DNA from 3 places in the Rhodococcus oxybenzonivorans genome. Region 1 is predicted to be linked to each of the others. Evidence: riboswitches for the same ligand, from Rfam matches in the RefSeq annotation. Region 1 holds a riboswitch; each other region holds the start of a gene.
The links. Region 1 has a riboswitch for cobalamin ahead of CBI38_RS03765 (CbtB domain-containing protein). Riboswitches for the same ligand answer to the same signal wherever they lie in the genome.
Positions count from the first base shown of each region.

Region 2: linked by a shared signal. The riboswitch ahead of cobN (cobaltochelatase subunit CobN) and the one ahead of CBI38_RS03765 (CbtB domain-containing protein) in region 1 are both predicted to bind cobalamin.
Region 3: linked by a shared signal. The riboswitch ahead of CBI38_RS19760 (ABC transporter substrate-binding protein) and the one ahead of CBI38_RS03765 (CbtB domain-containing protein) in region 1 are both predicted to bind cobalamin.

Region 1 is NZ_CP021354.1:757,899-764,342, forward strand. Features, by position in the region: gene CBI38_RS03725 (ScnB) at 1-249, opposite strand, end outside; gene scnC (thiocyanate hydrolase subunit gamma) at 249-932, opposite strand; gene CBI38_RS39995 (SH3-like domain-containing protein) at 929-1,228, opposite strand; gene CBI38_RS40000 (SH3-like domain-containing protein) at 1,225-1,668, opposite strand; gene CBI38_RS03745 (CbtB domain-containing protein) at 1,692-1,886, opposite strand; gene CBI38_RS03750 (DsbA family oxidoreductase) at 2,130-2,810, shown strand; gene CBI38_RS03755 (DUF5996 family protein) at 2,926-3,867, shown strand; gene CBI38_RS03760 (CbtA family protein) at 3,884-4,663, opposite strand; gene CBI38_RS03765 (CbtB domain-containing protein) at 4,681-4,875, opposite strand; cobalamin riboswitch at 4,899-5,050, opposite strand; gene mhuD (mycobilin-forming heme oxygenase MhuD) at 5,112-5,426, opposite strand; gene CBI38_RS03775 (alpha/beta fold hydrolase) at 5,460-6,215, shown strand; gene CBI38_RS03780 (HhH-GPD family protein) at 6,308-6,444, opposite strand, start outside.
Region 2 is NZ_CP021354.1:2,892,642-2,899,085, forward strand. Features, by position in the region: gene CBI38_RS13790 (precorrin-8X methylmutase) at 1-622, opposite strand, end outside; gene cobG (precorrin-3B synthase) at 647-1,780, opposite strand; cobalamin riboswitch at 1,787-1,929, shown strand; gene cobN (cobaltochelatase subunit CobN) at 2,001-5,603, shown strand; gene CBI38_RS13805 (PPOX class F420-dependent oxidoreductase) at 5,634-6,020, shown strand; partial or broken gene CBI38_RS13810 (ADP-ribosylglycohydrolase family protein) at 6,001-6,345, opposite strand.
Region 3 is NZ_CP021354.1:4,180,663-4,187,106, forward strand. Features, by position in the region: gene CBI38_RS19750 (ABC transporter ATP-binding protein) at 1-669, opposite strand, end outside; gene CBI38_RS19755 (FecCD family ABC transporter permease) at 666-1,751, opposite strand; gene CBI38_RS19760 (ABC transporter substrate-binding protein) at 1,748-2,743, opposite strand; cobalamin riboswitch at 2,851-2,998, opposite strand; gene CBI38_RS19765 (MMPL family transporter) at 3,084-5,204, shown strand; gene CBI38_RS19770 (SDR family oxidoreductase) at 5,237-6,444, shown strand, end outside.

The DNA.
Region 1 (6,444 bases):
ATGGGCAGTCGCGATGACGGAGCGGCTGCGGACCGGGAAGTCGCGGTAGACGGTCTCGCCCAGCTCGTCCTCGGTGTGGCGCCTCTCGAGATTGTCGAAGGCGCCACGCCAGGACAGGCATTCAGCCGTGGCCTGCATTCTCGATTCCCAGGGGTCGGGTTTACGGTCGAGGTCGGGAAGCGTGGCATCGTCACGGGTCGTGGAGGGTGTCAACGTGTTCAGGAGTACTTCGTAGCCTCTTTCAGTCATCACTGTGGGCCTCCAACCGAGGGTGGCGTGGTCGCCGTCCAGTCCACCTGAGGTACTGCGACCCCGATCATGGTGTCGCGGGTAACGATCGATGCGAGTTGCTCTTCACTCCAATCCTCGGTTCCGGACGGCCGCATCGGCATCACCATGAACCGGGACTTCTGATTCGAGTCGTGGACGCGCACTTCCACATCGGGCGGAAAGTGCAAGCCGAACTCTGCTATGACTTCCCGGGGCCAGCGGACCATCCGGCGCCGGTAGTTGGGCGTGCGGTACCAATCGGGTGACATGCCCAGAACGGGCCGCGGGTAGCAGGAACACAGCGTGCAAACGATGACGTTGTGCACCTTCGGCGTGTTTTCCAGCACATAGAAGTAGGTGTAGTCGCTCGGTGTCCCGGACCCGGTCGGATCGCGCCAGTCGATTCCGACTTCCTTGCACGTCTCGGTTCCGTCGGCCAACAGCCGCTTCTTGAATTCCGGGTCGACCCATGCCTTGGCGACGAGCTTGGACCCTCCGGAGGGCCCGACGGATTCGGCCCACTCCGAGAATCTGCGATGGTCCTCATGGGAGAACAGGCCGTGCTCGATGGACAGTTCGCGGATCGCCGTTTCGAGGATCTCGAATTCGCTGATCTCTTCCGACGCTTGGATCGGGGTGTGGTCGTCGTGCGAATGCGTCATGTCTCAGCCTCCCCTGCAAGCTCGAGCCAGCGCTCGGAGCATTCGGTTTCCAAAGTGTCGACGTCGAAGCCGGTGTAGCGAGGCCACAGGTCGGTCTGCTTGAAACGCACTACATAGAACGGTTCCGTTCGTCCGTCGTCCACCCTTCCCCACGCCTCGTCTTCGGGTATCACCCATTCCGGTCGATATTCGACGATCACGCCGGTGTGCCCGCGGATGAACGCTTGAGTTCTGGTGTGGAACATCGACGTCGCGTCCCGGACGGTGACCCGATCGCCGATCCGGAACTTACTCACGACGGACTCCCACCTGCTCGTTGGTCACTCGACCGCCGGCGAACCTCGTCGATCTTCGCGGAGAGTTCGTCAGGGGTGATGAGGCCTTTGTTGATCAGTGTCTTGGCCGCCACCGTGATCCACCGGGCGTAGTACGGCAGACCGAAATAGAGCGTTGCACCCAGGTCGTTCTCGGCACGACGGCGCTCTTCCGAATTCCACACACCCCGCCATCCGAGGCATTCACAAGTGACGTAGGTGCGCATCTCCCAGTCTTCTTCCACCTTCTCCTCGTACGGAACGGGAAGAGCGGGCTGGCCGCCGACATCGTGTAGAACATGCCGTAACGCGTCGAAGGCAGCGTTGGAAAGGTAATAGGGCGAATCCATTTCGGCGTGGTGGACTGGTGTGAATTCGGCTACGCGATTGGCCTGTGCTTCGAATTCCGCTCTAGGGTTCATCTCCGGCTCCGGTCCTGGTGGAACTAGTGGCAGGGAAGTCCCAGTAGGTGGCGTCCGTCGTGCATCAGTTCGTGCAGGTACATGCCACTTCGAGAGATCACGCCCTGGTCGAACCCGACCAGGTAGAGCATGAGGAGGGAAAGAAGGACGACTCCGACGGTCATCGACACGACTCCGAGAGTTTCGACAGTCCTGCCCGGCGAAGCGACGTACACCATGATTTCCCCTGAATGAGTGCGGGTTCGAGAACTACGTCCACTGCCGATCATCCGGGCATTGCGGCGAGCGCCCCTCGATCAGCGGCACGACCGTTTCGACGTTACTCCCGGTACCGAAGACCGACTACTGTCCCGGCGGGCCGAATCCCGGGTGCGCAAATGCGGCGCGGCGGACCAAGACAAACCCAACTTCTGAGGTCGACGTCACGGAACAGAAAGCGGCTTCGAACTGTTTTCCGAACTGTGACGACACAACTCGACGACTCCGCTCGTACCATCGAGATCGAAATCTGGTCGGACGTGGCGTGCCCGTGGTGTTACATCGGCAGGCACCGCTTCCTCGATGCCCTCTCGGACTTCGAGGAGCGTGAGCGGGTGCGGGTGCGGGTGCGGGTGACGTGGCGGGCGTATCAGCTGTCGCCGGAAACACCGGCAGGGGAGCGTCGCAGCGAGCTCGACGCCCTCGTACAGAGCAAAGGTCTGCCCGCAGAACAGGTGCGTCAGATGTTCGAACACGTGTCGCGTACTGCCGCAGAGGAAGGGCTCAGGCTTGACTTCGACACCGTGATCGCCGCCAACACGTTCGACGCGCACCGTCTGATTCACCTCGCGGGCGACTCGCGCGACGCGGTGGTGGAGGCGCTGTTCCGCGCGCACTTCCGTGAGGGCGCGGTGATCGACGATCGGGCGGTTCTGGTCGACATCGCATCGAGTACCGGTCTCGACCCTGATGTCGTGCGGAAGCAGCTGGACTCCGACGTCGGCGCGGATGCCGTACGCGCCGACCTCGACACTGCACGACAGTTGCAGGTATCGGCGGTGCCGTTCTTCGTCGCAGACCGCCGAATCGCGGTGTCGGGTGCTCAACCGAAAGATGTGTTTCTTCAGCTGCTGACACAGGCGAGCGCAGCGTCGGTGGACTGACGACTCCGGTGTCCGCGCAGTGGGGTCCGCCCCTACCCGGGTGTCGGTGCGACGCGCTTGCCATCGCCTTGGCCGAAGAGCACATTGAAATGCACGTCATCGGCAGGGAGGCACTGTGCGCGAGCAGACACGATCCAGAGACACATGGGCTGCGTTGAAAGTGGAGGACTGGACCTCGACACGGGACACCCTGCACATGTGGACGCAGATAGTCGGGAAGATCCGCTTGGCCCACGCACCGTTGATCAACCACTGGTGGCAGGTCCCGCTGTACGTCAGCCCCCGCGGTCTCACGACGTCGACAGTCCCGTACGGCACCGACTGCTTCGATATCGAATTCGACTTCGCCGACCATCGACTGGTGATCCGCACGAGCACGGGCGGCAGCGGGACGGTTGCCCTCGAACCGAAGTCGGTGGCCGACTTCTACACAGAGACGATGGACACGCTGGCCGAACTGGGTGTGGCGACCACCATTCGGGCCCGGCCCAACGAGGTGAACCCAGCCGTCCCGTTCGCGGAGGACACCCAACACTGCTCGTACGACGGTGAGTCGGTGTACCGGTTTTGGCGACAGCTCGTGCAGGCGGACCGGGTGTTGCACGAGTTCCGTTCGCATTTCATCGGTAAGGTCAGTCCCGTGCACTTTTTTTGGGGTGCGCTCGACCTGGCCTGCACCCGGTTCTCCGGGAAAACCGCGCCCACTCACCCTGGGGGAGCGCCGAACTGCGGAGACTGGGTGATGGTCGAGGGCTACTCGCACGAGCTGAGCAGCTGCGGTTTCTGGCCCGGTGGTGGCGCCGAAGGCGCGTTCTATGCGTACGCCTACCCGGAACCGGATGGCTTCGCCGACTACCCGGTCGGGCCCGACGGAGCCCTCTACAGCGGAGAGTTCCGGCAATTCTTGCTGCCGTATGAGGCCGTGCGAACTGCAGACGATCCGGATCTGGCACTGCTGACGTTCCTGCACAGCACCTACGACGCGGCTGCCGAACTGGGTGGCTGGGACCGGGCCGCCCTGGAGGCGGACCCGGCCCGATGGGACAAATTCCGTTGACGCCCTGAAAGGCGGGTCAGCCGGCGTTCGCCGACGCGGGCGCCTGCGCCCGGCTGGCACGCTCGGTGAGGAAGGCGAACACGAGACCGAGAGCGAGCCAGAGGGTTGCCTGGGTGGCGAGGGATGCGAGGCGGAAATCCCACAGCAGGCCGGCCGGGAAGTCGTCGCCCACCTCGTCGACGGTAGGCAGAATCAGATATCCGACCGTGACCACGACCAGGAATGCGGCCACCGGGGCCGCGATGCGCGTCGACAGGAATTCCTGAGCAGCTACCGCCTTCGCCGCGAATACCGACGCGACCACGGCGAGCAGACCCAGCACCACCACGGCGAGCCACAGCCAGGTGCGACTGGTGATGGTCTCGGGATCGCCGACGGCCGGCGGATTGGCCGGGTACTTGAAGAACGGAACGGCTTCGATCGCCAGCCACCCGAGTGACGCGAGCACCATACCGAGCACCGGACCCGAAAGCGTGGTCACCCTGCGCGCGTAGTGCGCGACGACGGCAAATATCGCCCCGAGCGCCAGTCCGGCGAGTGACGTCGCGAGGAACAGACCGAACCGCTGTCCGTTGCGACTGACCAGGGCTTCTTCCTCGTCGTGCGAATGGCCAGCCGGTGCACTCGATTCCGCCCCGTGCGAGTGGTCGGCGCTGCCCGCTTCCTCGATCGCGATGGCGGCGTCGATGTGCGATTCGCCGAGGACGAATGCCACGCCGCCGGCGAGGATTCCGGCAATCAACCCTGCAAGCAGACCGCGAATCAGTAACTTCCCGAAGGACTCGCTCAGTGTCATGTTCGCGGACGACTCGTTCAGTGGCACGGCAGGCCCAGCAGGTGGCGCCCGTCATGCATCAGTTCGTGCATGTACATGCCACTGCGCGAAATCGCGCCCTGGTCGAATCCCACGAGGTAGAGAGCAAGCATCGCGAAAAGTACGATCGCGAACGAGATGACGGCGAGCCGGGTCGAATCGACCGATGCGCCGGGTGCGTAGACGAGTGCCATGGTTCCTCCTGGGATGTCGCGTCCCCTAGGTTCATGCGATGGCCGCAGTATCTGGCTGTCGAGGTGGTTCCCGCATCTTGCCGTGGCCTAGCTGAGGGACTACTCCGATTTACAGTGGCGCGACCGCTCCGGTTTTGCACCGGATTCCTGCCGAACCATCGCTTTGTCTTGCGAACTTTCGCACCCGGCGGGCCGCCGTGTCAATGTTCGCCTCGAGGTTTGTGTCGAGCAGGTCCTCAACGGTCGGCCGCTGCCGAGACGTCGAGAACCACCTCGAACTCGAGCAGAGACGCGCCGGACGCCACCGGCTTCTGCCGCTCACCAGCGTGCGCTTCCCGTGCAGGGCCGTCGCGCCACGCCTCGAACGCCTCTTCGCTCTCCCACTGGGTGACGACGAAGTAGCGGTTCTCGCCCTTGACCGGGCGCAGAAGCTGGAACCCGAGAAAGCCTGGGGAATTCTCGACGGCATGCGCGCGTCCTGCGAAGCGCTTCTCCAGTTCGGGGCCCGCACCCTCGGGAACTTCGATTGCATTGATCTTCACCACTGCCATGCTTGGGGAGGGTACTCCGCTAGCGTCGCAGTCGTGGTGGGTGAGAGTGCGTTGCACGACGAGGGCGGCACCGGACGACCGATTCTGCTGCTGCACGGGTTGATGGGCAGTGCGCGGACGTGGCGCAGGCAGGTTCCGTGGCTGCGCGAACACGGCCACGTCTACACGTTCGACGCTGCAGGCCACGGCCGTCCCGCCCCGCCCGTGCTGTCGACGGAAGCATTCGTCGAAGACCTGGCGGCGGCATTGAGTCCGGTCGCCGAGCCGCTGGTCGTCATCGGGCATTCGATGGGCGCCTTGCACGCGTGGTGCCTGGCCGCCGAGTTCCCGGAGAAGGTCGCCGCTCTCGTTCTCGAAGACATGGCGCCTGATTTTCGTGGCCGTACCGCCGACGACTGGGCGGCGATGATCTCGAACTGGCCGCAACCGTTCGAGACGCGTAAGGCCTTGGTCGAGTACTTCGGACCTGTCGCGGGTCAGTACTTCCTCGACTCGTTCGAGCAGCGAGACGACGGCTGGTACCTGCATGGCGAGGTCGAAACGTTCCGCGCCATCTCCGCCGAGTGGGGTGACCGGCACTTCTGGGCTCAGTGGGCCTCGATCACGGTGCCGGCGCTGCTGATCGAGGGCGAGTACACCATCACCCCCGAGGGGCAGATGCGGAAGATGGCAGAGCGGCATCCCCACGCCGAATACGTCCGCATCGAGGAAGCCGGGCACCTCGTCCACGACGATCAGCCCGAGCAGTACCGGAAAGTGGTCGAGGAATTCCTGCACGAACTGACCTGAGCGCACGGTTGCGCAGAGGTTTGTCAGCTGCGGACGCAATCGTGGAGGTTTCCAGCAATCTTCTCAGCGTCTGTGCCCGATCGTGAGGGCACCTAGCTTCCCTCACCCGCGAGGGCGAAGAGGCCGTCGTCGGTCTGCTCCACCAAGCCGTCGAGCAGTAACGAGTGCAGAGCACGATCACGCTGACCGGGGTCGTCGAGCCACACCTGGTCGAGGCGAACCCGCTCGA
Region 2 (6,444 bases), 2.1 Mb from region 1:
CCACTTCACTCGCAATCGCGTTCAGGGCGGCCGCAGTGATGGCACTGCCACCCCGCCTGCCGCGCACCACCAGGTAGTCGAGGCCGCTGGGATGCTCGATCAGTGCCTCTTTCGATTCGGCCGCGCCGATGAAACCGACGGGACCACCGATCACGGCAGCGGGCCGCGGCGCGCCCGACTCGATCATGTGGAGCAGGTAGAAGAGGGCGGTCGGGGCGTTCCCGATCGCGACGACGGCGCCCTCGAGTTTGCTGCCCCACAACTCCAGCGCGGCGGCCGACCGGGTATTCCCGATCTGCGTGGCCAGGACAGGGACCCGGGGGTCGCGGAGCGTGCACACCACTTCGTTGTCCGCGGGCAGTCGCTTGCGGGTGACGCCGGCCGCCACCATCTGCGCATCGCAGAAGATCGGGGCGCCATTTGCGAGAGCCTCCCGCGCGGCTTTGACGACACCAGGGGTGAATGCGACGTCGTCCACCAGATCGACCTGGCCGCTCGCATGGATCATGCGGACCACGGCCTGCGAGACGTCCGCGGGGAAGGCGCTGAGATCTGCTTCGGCGCGAATCGTGGCGAAGGACTGGCGGTAGATCTCTGCGCCGTCTCGGATGTACTCGATCATGGCCTCACGATAGAGGCAGTGCTGTCAGCGGTGGTCCACCCGGTAACCGGTTGCGGTCGCAACGACATCGGTCACCTCACCCTTGGGACGCCCGCAACAGCGGTCGCAACCCGACCAGTGTTGCCTCCCGGCGACGGGGAGCTCGCCCCCGAGAACGGCGTCGCGGGCGTCGGTGCGCACGTCGGCGAGCGCCTTGTCACAGCCCGGCCTGCCCGTGCAGGCAGTGACGTTCAACCAGGGGGAGTTCTCGTCGAAGATCAGGCCCATCGGTGCGAGGACACGGACCACCTGCTCGGCGGACCACTCGTCGAGATCGCACAGCAGCACCGACCTCCACGGGGTGACGATCACTGGTTTATCCACCGCGGCGAGGAACTCCGCCATCCTCGAGTCGAGGACCCCGAACGCGAGGCCGCCGCCGAGCGTGACGGTGCCGTCCGGCTGATCCAGCCACCCGATCGGGGGCCGGTGCTCGGCGAACCCGGTCACCGGTTGTGCGGTGGGCGCAAGGGCTAGGGCGGTAAGGGTCCGTTCGACGCCGTCGTCGATCTCGGACAGCCGCCACTGCCCGTCGCGCAGGCCGAGGAAGGTGCGGGCCGCGTCGAGCAGCACGTGCACCGACTCGGTCGCGGAAATCCGGGCCCCGCTGTCGCGGCCGGCCAGCACCAACGCCACCTCGGTCTCGCTCACCGCGTGTATACCGAAATCGCCGCCGAGCGCGGACACGTCACCGCGGCCGTCGTCGAGGGTGAAGAGGACACGGCCGGGGAGGTCGGCCAGCGCGGTGTCGGCGCACAAACTCCGGTCGAGTTCGTCGACCACGTCCCGCAGGTCGGCGACGCCACCGATGCGACCCGTCAACGGCGAGGCGAGGATGTTGCGTACCCGTTCGTGGGTGTGCGAGGGCAGCAGGCCGGTGTCTGCGAGCCTCCTCGCGAACTCCGGGGGATCGCCGACGGCGCGAAGCTGCACGTTGCCGCGGGAGGTCAGTCCGATCTCCCCGTTCCCGAGGTCGCGGGCCGACTCCGCGAGCACCTGCAGCTGCGCGGGCGTGAGAACACCACCGGGCAACCGCACGCGGGCGAGCGGACCGTCGGCGGCCTGATGGACCTGCAGCGCCCCCGGGCAGGCGTCGGGGCGGGAACGAGGGGCGACCATGGTCCCAGGTTACGTCGGCCGCCCGGTAGCATCACGAGCACTTGCGGCAGCAGGAGAGGAAGCCGGTGCAATTCCGGTGCGGTCGCGCCACTGTGAGCTCGCCGAACCCGGTGGGCGAGCCAGACCCTCACCTGCCGTCCTGTTGACCCACGGTTCCGAAACCGACCCGGTTTTCGGCAACCACCGCCACGGGGCGCGACACCCCAGGAAGGCTCCACCTGTGATCCTGCTGCTCTCCACCTCCGACACCGACCTGCTCAGCGCACGTGCCAGCAAAGCGGACTACCGCTGGGCCAACCCGGCACGGTTGCTGGTCGAGGAGGACCTGCCGGGACTGCTCGCGGGCGTAGACCTCGTCGTGGTCCGGATTCTCGGTGGCCGCCGGGCGTGGGAGGACGGGCTCGACGCGGTGCTGGCCAGTGGCCTGCCGGTGGTGGTCCTGGGCGGTGAGCACGCTCCCGACGCCGAGTTGATGGAGTGCTCGACGGTGACCGCCGGCGTCGCCGCGGAGGCGCACAACTATCTGGCCGAGGGCGGAGCCGACAACCTCGCCCAACTGCACCACTTCCTGTCCGACACGGTCCTGCTCACCGGTCACGGTTTCGAGGCGCCCGTGCATCTGCCGAGCTGGGGTCTGGCCCCGTTCGCCGTCGAGCCCGAAGCGCAGCGCCCCACCATCGCCGTGCTCTATTACCGAGCCCAGCACCTGGCGGGGAACACCCGCTACATCGAGGCGCTGTGCGCCGCGATCGATGCTGCCGGGGGCAACCCGCTGCCGATCTACTGCGCGTCGCTGCGCACCGCCGAGCCCGAGCTGCTGCAGACGCTGCGCCGCGCCGACGCCATGGTGGTTACCGTGCTCGCCGCAGGCGGCACCAAGCCCGCCGGTGCGTCCGCCGGCGGCGACGACGAAGCGTGGGATGTCGCCGCGCTCGCCGCGTTGGACGTGCCGATCCTGCAGGGGCTGTGCCTGACGAGCAGCCGGGAGTCGTGGGAGTCCAACGACGACGGACTCTCCCCGCTCGACGTCGCCACCCAGGTCGCGGTGCCCGAGTTCGACGGACGCCTCATCACGGTGCCGTTCTCGTTCAAGGAGATCGACGCGGACGGGCTGTCCACGTATGTGCCCGACGCCGAACGGGCATCCCGGGTGGCCGGTATCGCCGTCCGGCACGCCCGCCTGCGCCATATTCCGGCGTCCGAACGTCGCATAGCCCTGATGCTGTCGGCGTATCCCACCAAGCACGCGCGGATCGGCAACGCGGTCGGTCTCGACACCCCCGCGAGCGCGATCCGCCTGCTCACCGACATGCGGGCGGCCGGGTACGACCTCGGCCCGGACGACGGCCCGGACGCGGTGCCCGGTCTCGCCGCGCAGGACGGGGACGCGCTCATCCACGCCCTGATCGCCGCGGGCGGCCAGGACCCCGACTGGTTGACGGCCGAGCAGCTCGAGGGCAATCCGATCCGCATTTCCGCCGCCCGCTACCGGGAATGGTTCTCGGCGTTGCCCGCGGACCTGCGCGACGGGGTCGAGGAACACTGGGGCCCGGCACCGGGCGAATTGTACGTCGACCGCTCCCAGGACCCCGACGGTGAAATCGTCATCGCCGCAATGCAGTTCGGCAACCTGGTGCTCATGGTGCAGCCGCCCCGCGGTTTCGGGGAGAAGCCGGTGGCCATCTACCACGACCCGGACCTGCCGCCGAGCCACCACTACCTCGCCGCCTACCGCTGGATCGCCGCGCAGACCGCGGACGGTGGTTTCGGCGCCGACGCGGTGGTGCACCTCGGCAAGCACGGCAACCTCGAATGGCTGCCCGGCAAGACCCTCGGCATGTCGGCGTCGTGCGGCACCGACGCCGCCCTCGGCGACCTCCCGCTCATCTACCCGTTCCTGGTCAACGATCCCGGCGAGGGCACACAGGCCAAACGGCGTGCGCACGCCACCCTGGTCGATCACCTGATTCCGCCGATGGCCCGCGCCGAGAGCTACGGCGACATCTCCCGGCTCGAACAGCTCCTGGACGAGCACTCCAACATCTCCGCCCTCGACCCGTCGAAGCTGCCGGCCATCCGCCAGCAGATCTGGACGCTGATGCGGGCCGCCAAGATGGACCACGACCTCGGGCTCGAGGAACGACCCGACGAAGACGTGTTCGACGACATGCTGCTGCACGTCGACGGCTGGCTGTGCGAGATCAAGGACGTCCAGATCCGGGACGGGCTGCACGTGCTGGGGCAGGCGCCACGCGGCGACGCCGAGGCGGAGTTGATTCTCGCCATGCTCCGTGCCCGGCAGATGTGGGGCGGCGAGCAGAATGTTCCCGGTTTGCGGGAGGCCCTCGGACTCAGCGAGGACGGCGACGAATCGCGCACCCGCGTGGACGACGTCGAGGCCCAGGCCCACGCGCTCGTGCGGGGCATGGCCGACGCCGATTGGCGGCCCGAAGCAGCCGACTCGCTGACCGAGGACGCCACGGTCGCGAAGATCCTTCGGTTCGCCGCCACCGAGGTGGTGCCCCGACTCCGGGAAACCGACAACGAGATCGCGCAGGTTCTGCACGCCCTGGACGGTGGATTCATCGCCGCCGGGCCGAGCGGTTCACCGCTGCGCGGGCTCATCAACGTGCTTCCGACGGGCCGCAACTTCTACTCCGTCGACCCGAAGGCCGTGCCGTCGCGGCTTGCCTGGGAAACCGGGCAGGCGATGGCCGACTCGCTTCTCGAGCGGTACCGAGCCGACCACGGGGACTGGCCGCGGTCGGTGGGGCTGTCGGTGTGGGGCACCTCCGCGATGCGTACGTCCGGCGACGACATCGCCGAGGTGTTCGCGCTGCTCGGTGTGCGGCCGGTGTGGGACGAGGCCAGCCGCCGGGTGGTGAGCCTCGAAGTGATCGACCTCGCGGAGCTGGGCCGCCCGCGCATCGACGTGACCGTGCGGATCAGTGGCTTCTTCCGTGACGCGTTCCCGCACGTGCTGGCCCTGCTCGATGACGCGGTCCGGCTCGTCGCCGCGCTGGACGAACCGGCGGAGAGCAACTTCGTGCGCGCGCACGCGCAGGCGGATCTGGCGGACCACGGTGACGAGCGGCGCGCGACCACCCGCATCTTCGGGTCGAAACCCGGAACCTACGGCGCCGGACTACTGCAGCTGATCGACTCCAAGAGCTGGCGCGGCGACGCCGATCTCGCCGAGGTGTACACCACCTGGGGCGGTTTCGCCTACGGACGCGGACTCGACGGCGCCCCCGCCGCCGACGACATGCGTGCGGCGTACCGGCGAATCACCGTGGCCGCGAAGAACACCGACACCCGCGAGCACGACATCGCCGATGCCGACGACTATTTCCAGTATCACGGTGGCATGGTCGCGACGGTGCGCGCGCTCACCGGGACGTCACCGGAGGCGTACATCGGTGACAGCACCCGACCCGACTCGGTGCGCACCCGCACCTTGTCGGAGGAGACGTCCCGCGTCTTCCGCGCCCGGGTGGTCAACCCGCGCTGGCTCGAGGCGATGCGCCGGCACGGGTACAAGGGGGCGTTCGAGATGGCCGCCACCGTCGACTATCTGTTCGGGTACGACGCCACCACCAACGTCGTCGCCGACTGGATGTACGAGAAGCTGGCCGAGTCGTACGTTCTGGACGAGCAGAACCGCAAGTTCATGGAGAAGTCGAACCCGTGGGCGCTGCACGAAATCGCCGAGCGGTTGCTCGAGGCCGCGGAGCGGGACATGTGGGAGCACCCCGAGAAGGACACGCTCGATGGGCTCCGTCAGGTGTACCTCGACACCGAGGGTGAACTTGAGGGCGACTGAGACGGCGTTCCCGCGGGCTAGCATGGCCGGGTGACCACAGAATTCGATCGGGTGTCGGCCGCCAAGTATGTTCTGCTCACCACGTTTCGCAAGGACGGCTCCCCGGTGGCGACGCCACTGTGGGCGGCCCCCGACGGGGACCGGCTACTGATGTGGACGGTCACCGATTCCTACAAGGTGAAACGAATCCGCCGCAATCAGGAGGTCACGGTGGCGGTGTGCGATGCCCGGGGAAAGCCGAAGGGACCGGAGGTGCCGGGGCGGGCGGTGGTCCTCGACGCTGCGGGCACCGATCACGCGCGCGACGTCATCGCACGCAAGTACGGGGTTCTCGGGTGGATCTCGATGAAGCTCAGCCTGCTTCGGCGAGGCAGGACGGGCACCATCGGACTCGCCGTCACTGCGGACGACCGGTAGCGGCCACCCGCGCCGACGCGAGACCGTCGGCGAGTTGCGTGATGTCCGCGGGGTCCGGAAGCAGGACATCGGCGTACCAGGGGAGTGCATGCACCGTGTCCGCGGACTGTGCTCCGAGGAGACCACCGACCAGGGCGGCGACGGTGTCGGTGTCGTCGACCGGGACGAACCACCCCACCGGCAGCGCTCTCATCACCGCACCGTTCGTGTTTCCGCCCGCCTCGGGTGGGCGGCCATGGTCGCGGTAGTGCTGGATCGCTGCGTGTGTCGAGGGGCCGATACCGGGAACGCGGTCGGCGCGCTCGCTCAACAATCGCAGGAAGTGCTCCGCCGGATCGGCGTGTGCAACCTACAACAGCCCTGTCCAGGTTTACAGGGCAGCCGGCGACGACGCGCCCGGCGGCAGGGTGGGAAGCGGCCACCC
Region 3 (6,444 bases), 3.2 Mb from region 1:
TGGTGGGCCGGCGGTGATCACCCGTCCATGCTGCATCACCGCCAGCGTGTCGCAGTACTGCACCGCCAACCTGAGATCGTGCATGGTCACCACGAGTGCGAGTCCGCCGGCGGCGAGATCGCGCAGCAATTCCATCAGGATGAGCTGATGACGAAGGTCGAGGTGATTCGTGGGTTCGTCGAGGAGCAGGACGCGCGGTTGCTGCGTGAGCGCCCGCGCGATCGCCACCCGTTGACGCTCACCTCCCGAGAGCGCCTGCACGTCGCGCCCCGCGAGTTCCGCCAACCCCACCTGCTGCAGGCACCTCTCGACGATCTCGCGGTCGGCGGCGCTGTCGCGCTCGAACCAACCGTGGTGGGGAATCCGGCCCAGCGACACCGACGCGCGCACCGTCACCCCCGCCGACGACTGCGGCTCCTGCGGAACCGCCCCGACCGTGCGGGCGAGTTGTCGCCGCGCCAGGTCGGCAACGTTCACCCCGCCGACGACGACGGCGCCCGCGGTGGCGGACACCGCGCGGTAGCAGCAGCGCAGCGCCGTCGTCTTGCCGGACCCGTTGGGACCTACCAGACCGAGCATCTCGCCGGGCCGGACAGCGAAGTCGACCCCGTGCAGCACGTCGCGTGAGCCGAGTTGGGCCCGGAGTCCTTGCACGCCCAGCCCGGTCATCGTTCGGCCCGCCGGTACCGGCGCTGCAGCATCCACACGAACAGCGGGGCGCCGACGAGCGCAGTGACGACGCCGACCGGCACTTCGAGGCTCGACGAGATCGACCGTGCCGCGGTGTCGGCTCCCACCATGGCGACCGCACCGAGCAGCGCGGCGACCGGTAACAATCTGGCGGCGCGAATACCGACGACGTAGCCGGCCAGGTGTGGCACGAGGAGGCCGATGAAGCCGATACCCCCGGCGACCGAGACTGCTGCGCCGGCCAGTAGTGACACGCCCAGCAGGTGGACGATCCGGAAGCGGGGAACGTTCATGCCGAGCGCGGCCGCTCCGTCGTCCCCGGTCTGCAGCACGTCGATCCGGCGGGCACTCCACAGCATGGCAGTGCCGACCGTCGCGAGCGCCGACACGGGAAAAATCATCGTCGACCAGCGCGCGTCACCGAATCCGCCTGCGAGCCAATGCATCACCGAACCGAGTTGCCGTTCGTCGGCGAGCACGAGGAGCGAGAAGGTGATCAGCGCCGAGAAGACCTGTGCCAGCGCGACACCGACGAGGATGATCGCAGTGGGTTGCGGATACCGTCCGCCGATTGCCAGCGACAGGAACAACGGCACCATCGCGCCGACGAACGCCGCCACGGGAACGGTGAAGACCCCGAGCATTCCGGCGCCGAACCCGAGCACCGTCACGATCACCACACCGAAACCGGCACCCGAGGACACGCCGAGCAGGTATGGGTCGGCCAGCGGGTTGCGGGTCACGAGCTGCGCCACCGCACCGGACAGTGCCAGCGCGGCGCCCACCGTCGCCGCGGTCAATGCCCGCGGCAGACGAGAACCGACGACGATGGATTCCCGTGCCTGCGACCACCAGACGTCGAACACACCGGGCAGCATCCGGTTCACCACGATCGCCCAGACGTCACCCACCGGTATGCGCACCGAACCGAACGACACGGCGAGCCCGATCACGAACAGCGTGGTCAGCACCAGAAGTACGATCAGCCCGGCAAATCCGAGAGGGGAACGAGCTGAGGGCGAGGATGGGCGCACCTCGGTCCGTTCGGTGAGCGCCGTCATCGCGTGGAGAAGGCGCCGGGATGGACGGCGCGCGCGATGGTCTCGACCGACCGCACGAGACGCGGGCTCTCGAAGAAGTCGTCGAGCGGTACGACGACGAAGCGGCCTGCCTTCACGGCAGGGGTCGCCGACATGATCGGGTGTGCGGTCAGGAAGTCGATCTTGTGCTGCGCACTCGTCGCGCCGTAGTCGAGGACGACGATCACCTCGGGACTGCGTTCTCCGACAATCTCCCAGGTGGCCGTCGAAAACGGTTTCTGCCCCTCGGAAAAGATGTTCGCGGCACCCGCATGGTCCGCGATGAGCTGACCGATTCCGACACCGCCGACAGTCAGCGGGACGTTCTCGCCGGAATCGTAGAAGAACACCGGGACGGCGGTACTGCCCGCAAGTGTCGCGCGCACGGACTGCAATCCGGACGTCACTCGGTCGCTGATCGCATGCGCCCTGTCCGGAACTGCGAGGATTTCGCCCAGCTGTGTGAAGTCGTCCCGCAGCAGAGCGATGTCGGGGAAGCCCTGCCCGCAGTACTCGGAGAACAGGAATGTAGGAATGCCGTGCTCGGCGAGGAACTCTCGTGAACGCCCCTCCTTCTCGTCGAATGCGCTCCGCATTCCCCCCACCACCAGGTCTGGCTCGAGGTCGAGCAACTGCTCTCGCGTCGGATACTCCTTCGACCGATGCGGGATCTTCGCGAATTCCTCGGCGAATGGGGGTAGCGGGGTGGCGTCGCCGTACCCGGTGCCGACGATACGGTCGCCGACACCCATCTCGATCAGAACCTCGGTGACGTGATCGTTCATGCTGACGATGCGCTGGGGTGGTGCATCGAAGCTCTGCGTGAGCGAACAGTTGGTGATCGTCACCGCGGCGGTAAACGACTCGGCGGAAGTAGTGCCCGGGCCAGGTTCCCCACGCGAGCAGGCGGCAGCGAGCAGCACTGCCACGGCGGCGGTGAGCAATCCGAACCTTCGGAACAACGGACGGTGCATGTAAACCTCATTGCGGCTCAGAGCCACGAATGAAAGTCGTGCAGGTCACTCCACGACCGGAGTCGCAGTGCGCCTGCGGGACTCCGCTTCGTAGACCACGACGAATGGATGTCGCACACCACACACCGGGTAATCGGGCTCGCCACCGGAAAATACTCCGATGGCCCACCGTTGCGGGTCAGCGCCGGATTCGGACCGGCTTCCCCCATGTGTGTGGCTGCACGTGCACATCCGAGTATGCATCATGGCGCGGGAGCCGGATCACACCACCGCCGCTCACCGCCGCACGCGCACTACAGTCGGCAGTCGCACAATGCCGACCACGACCCGGAGATGACGCATGACACGTTGGGCCTCGACTGTTGTTTCCCGGCGATGGTGGATTCTGGTGCTTGCCGTGGCCGCCGTACTGGTGAGCGGCGTCTGGGGTACGGGGGTGTTCGCGAAATTGGGCTCGGGCGGCTACACCGACCCGGGCAGCGAGTCCGCTGAAGTGGCGAGGATCGTCGAGGCCAACCTGGGTCCGCAGACCGCGGACATCATCGTCGTCTACACCGCGCCCGAAGGGAGAACGCTCGACGACATCGGTCCCGAGGTGACGGCCGATCTCGAACGGTTCGCCGCCGAGGTCCCCACGCACAAGATCACCTCATACTGGACCGCGGACACCACGACGAAGCAGCGGATGGTGTCGGAGGACGGCACCAAGGCGTCGGCCGCGGTCACCGTCGACCCCGAAGCCGGAATCACGGTGGCCGCCTTCGACGGCCTGCTACCCAAGCTCGAAGTCGAGGGCATCGACACCGAATTCGCGGGCAACTCGGTGGTGGGTGTGGCTTTCAACAACCGGCTCCAGCAGGATCTGGTGCTGGCGGAGGCGATTGCGCTTCCCATCACACTGGTCCTGCTGGTCTTCCTCTTCGGCGGCGTGGTCGCCGCGGCCGTACCCGTCTTCGTCGGACTGCTCTCCATCTTCAGCGCGCTGGCCACCCTTCGGGTGCTCACCCTGTTCACCGACGTCAACTCCTTCGCGATCAATGTCGCCTCTCTGCTCGGTCTCGGGTTGGCAATCGACTACGGGCTCTTCGTCGTCGGACGTTTCCGTGAAGAACTGGAGTCGGGCGCCGACACTGCCGAGGCCACCCGGCGCACCGTGCTCACGGCCGGCCGCACCGTTCTGTTCTCCGGACTGCTGCTGGTGTGCGCCTTCTCGGGCATGCTCGTGTTTCCCCAGGACGTCATCGCATCGCTGGGATTCGGTGCCATGGCCGCGGTCGCGAGTGCGGCGCTGCTGTCCCTGACCGCCGTCCCCGCTCTCCTCGCGATCCTCGGCCCACGCATCAACGCAGGGAGCTGGCGCAAGGACGCAGCCCAGCGCAGCGAAGCGAGGGCCCGCACGTTCTGGGGGTCCGTCGTCACGTGGGTGATGCGCAGGCCGGCCGCGATCGCAGTCGGAATCGTCGCCGGACTTCTCGTTCTGGCAGCTCCCCTACTCAGCGCCTCCCTCGGAGAGGTCACGTACACCGCGCTCCCCGAGGACGACCCTGCCCGCATCGCCACCGACACACTTACCCAGGAGTTCCCGACGACGGGCAACGGAGCCACCCTGATTCTGCGGGGCACGGACGGCAGCGGACCGACTGCCGCGGACGGTGCCGCCGTCGCCGAACAGGCCGGACAGGTCGAGGGCATCGGTGCGGCCACTGTGGTGGCGTCGAACGGTGAACTGGTCGCCGTCCAGGCGGTATACGCGGAGGGCGTCGACAGCGACGACCAGAGTGGTGCGGTCGCGGCTCTGCGAGACATCGCAGTACCGGAAGGGACCGAACTCCTCGTCGGTGGTGGACAGGCCACTGTCGACGACAGCAACGCGGCGATCGTCCGCTGGCTGCCCGCGATGGTGGCGATCATGGTGCTGTCGACGCTGGTGCTGCTGTTCCTGGCGTTCGGCTCGGTGGTCCTGCCGCTCAAGGCGGTGGCCATGGCGGGACTGAGCCTGGCCGCCACCTTCGGTGTCCTGACCTGGATCTTCCAGCTCGGCCACGGCGCGAGCCTGCTCGGGGTCAGTCCGGCACCGCTCGAGGCGACGTTCGTCGTCCTGATCCTCGCGGTCGTGTTCGGCTTGTCCACCGACTACGAGGTGTTCCTGATGTCACGGATGGTGGAGGCGCACGCGGCGGGGGCGACCACGGAGGAAGCGGTGCGGTTCGGAACGGAGCGCACGGGGCGGATCGTGACCGCGGCCGCTCTGCTGCTCGTCGTGGTCACCGGAGCATTTACCGTGTCCGGCCTGTCGATCATGCGGTTCCTCGGAGTGGGCATGATCGTGGCACTGCTCGTGGACGCCACCGTGGTGCGCATGTTGCTCGTGCCGTCGCTGGTGAAGCTGATGGGTCCGGCCAACTGGTGGGCTCCGGCGTGGATGACGAAGGTCCATTCCAAGGTCGGAATCCGTCACTAGTGCATCATCTTACTTCGGAGTAAGTTCGGGGAATGGCCACCTACCTCGTCACGGGCGGAACCGGATTTCTGGGTCGACACGTCCTGCCTCTGATCCTCGACCGCGATGACACAGCAGAGATACACGTCCTCGTCCGCCCCTCCTCGCTCACCACACTCGACGCCCTCACCGAAAGCATGCCCGGCGGCGATCGTGTGCATCCTCTGATCGGGGACCTGACCGAGCCCGGCCTCGGCCTCGCCGCGGTGCCGGCGGCCCAGCACGTTCTGCACCTCGGCGCGATCTACGACCTCACCGTCGGCGACGAGCAGGCGTCGACCAATGTCGACGGCACGCGCGCGGTGGCCACCCTCGCGACAGAGCTGGGCGCAACCCTCCATCACGTGTCGTCGATTGCGGTCGCGGGCGATTACGCGGGCACCTTCGCCGAGTCGGATTTCGATCGGGGACAGAGTTTTCCGACGCCCTACCACCGCACGAAGTTCGAGGCGGAGAAGATCGTTCGCGACAGCGAGGGACTGCGCTGGCGGATCTACCGCCCGGCCGTGGTGGTCGGCAATTCGGTCACCGGTGAGATGGACAAGATCGACGGACCGTACTACCTGTTCCCCGCCATCTCCGCTCTCGCCAAGCTCCCGGCCGCACTCCCGGTGGCTGTCCCCGACATCGGATCGACCAACGTCGTTCCCGTGGACTATGTGGCGGCGGCCATCGTGGAGCTGATGTCGGCACCGGACCGCGACGGTCAGGTGTTCCACCTGGTCAATCCTCGCCCACAGTCGGTCCGTGAGATCTACGCGGGGCTCGCCAAGGCCGCCGGTGCCCCGCGCCCGGCGGCGAGCCTGCCCGGCAGACTGGTCCGCCCCTTTCTGGCACCTACCCCGGACTCGACTCTCGACACGGGCCGCAAGTTGGTCCTCGACGGGCTCGGCATCCCGCCCGTGCTCGTGGCGAACATGACGCTGCCTACCGCCTTCGTCAACGAAGCAACGCGAAAGGCTCTGCAGGGTACGGGAATCGAGGTTCCGCCCTTCGCCTCCTACACGAAGGCGCTGTGGACCTACTGGCAGAACCATCTCGATCCCCATCGGGCGCGCCGCTCCCACCCCGGCGGACCGCTCGTGGGACGGCACGTCGTCATCACCGGGGCCTCCTCCGGGATCGGTCGCAGCGCGGCGATCGCCGTGGCCCGCAAGGGCGCGAAAGTTCTTCTCCTCGCGAGACGTACCGAGGAACTCGA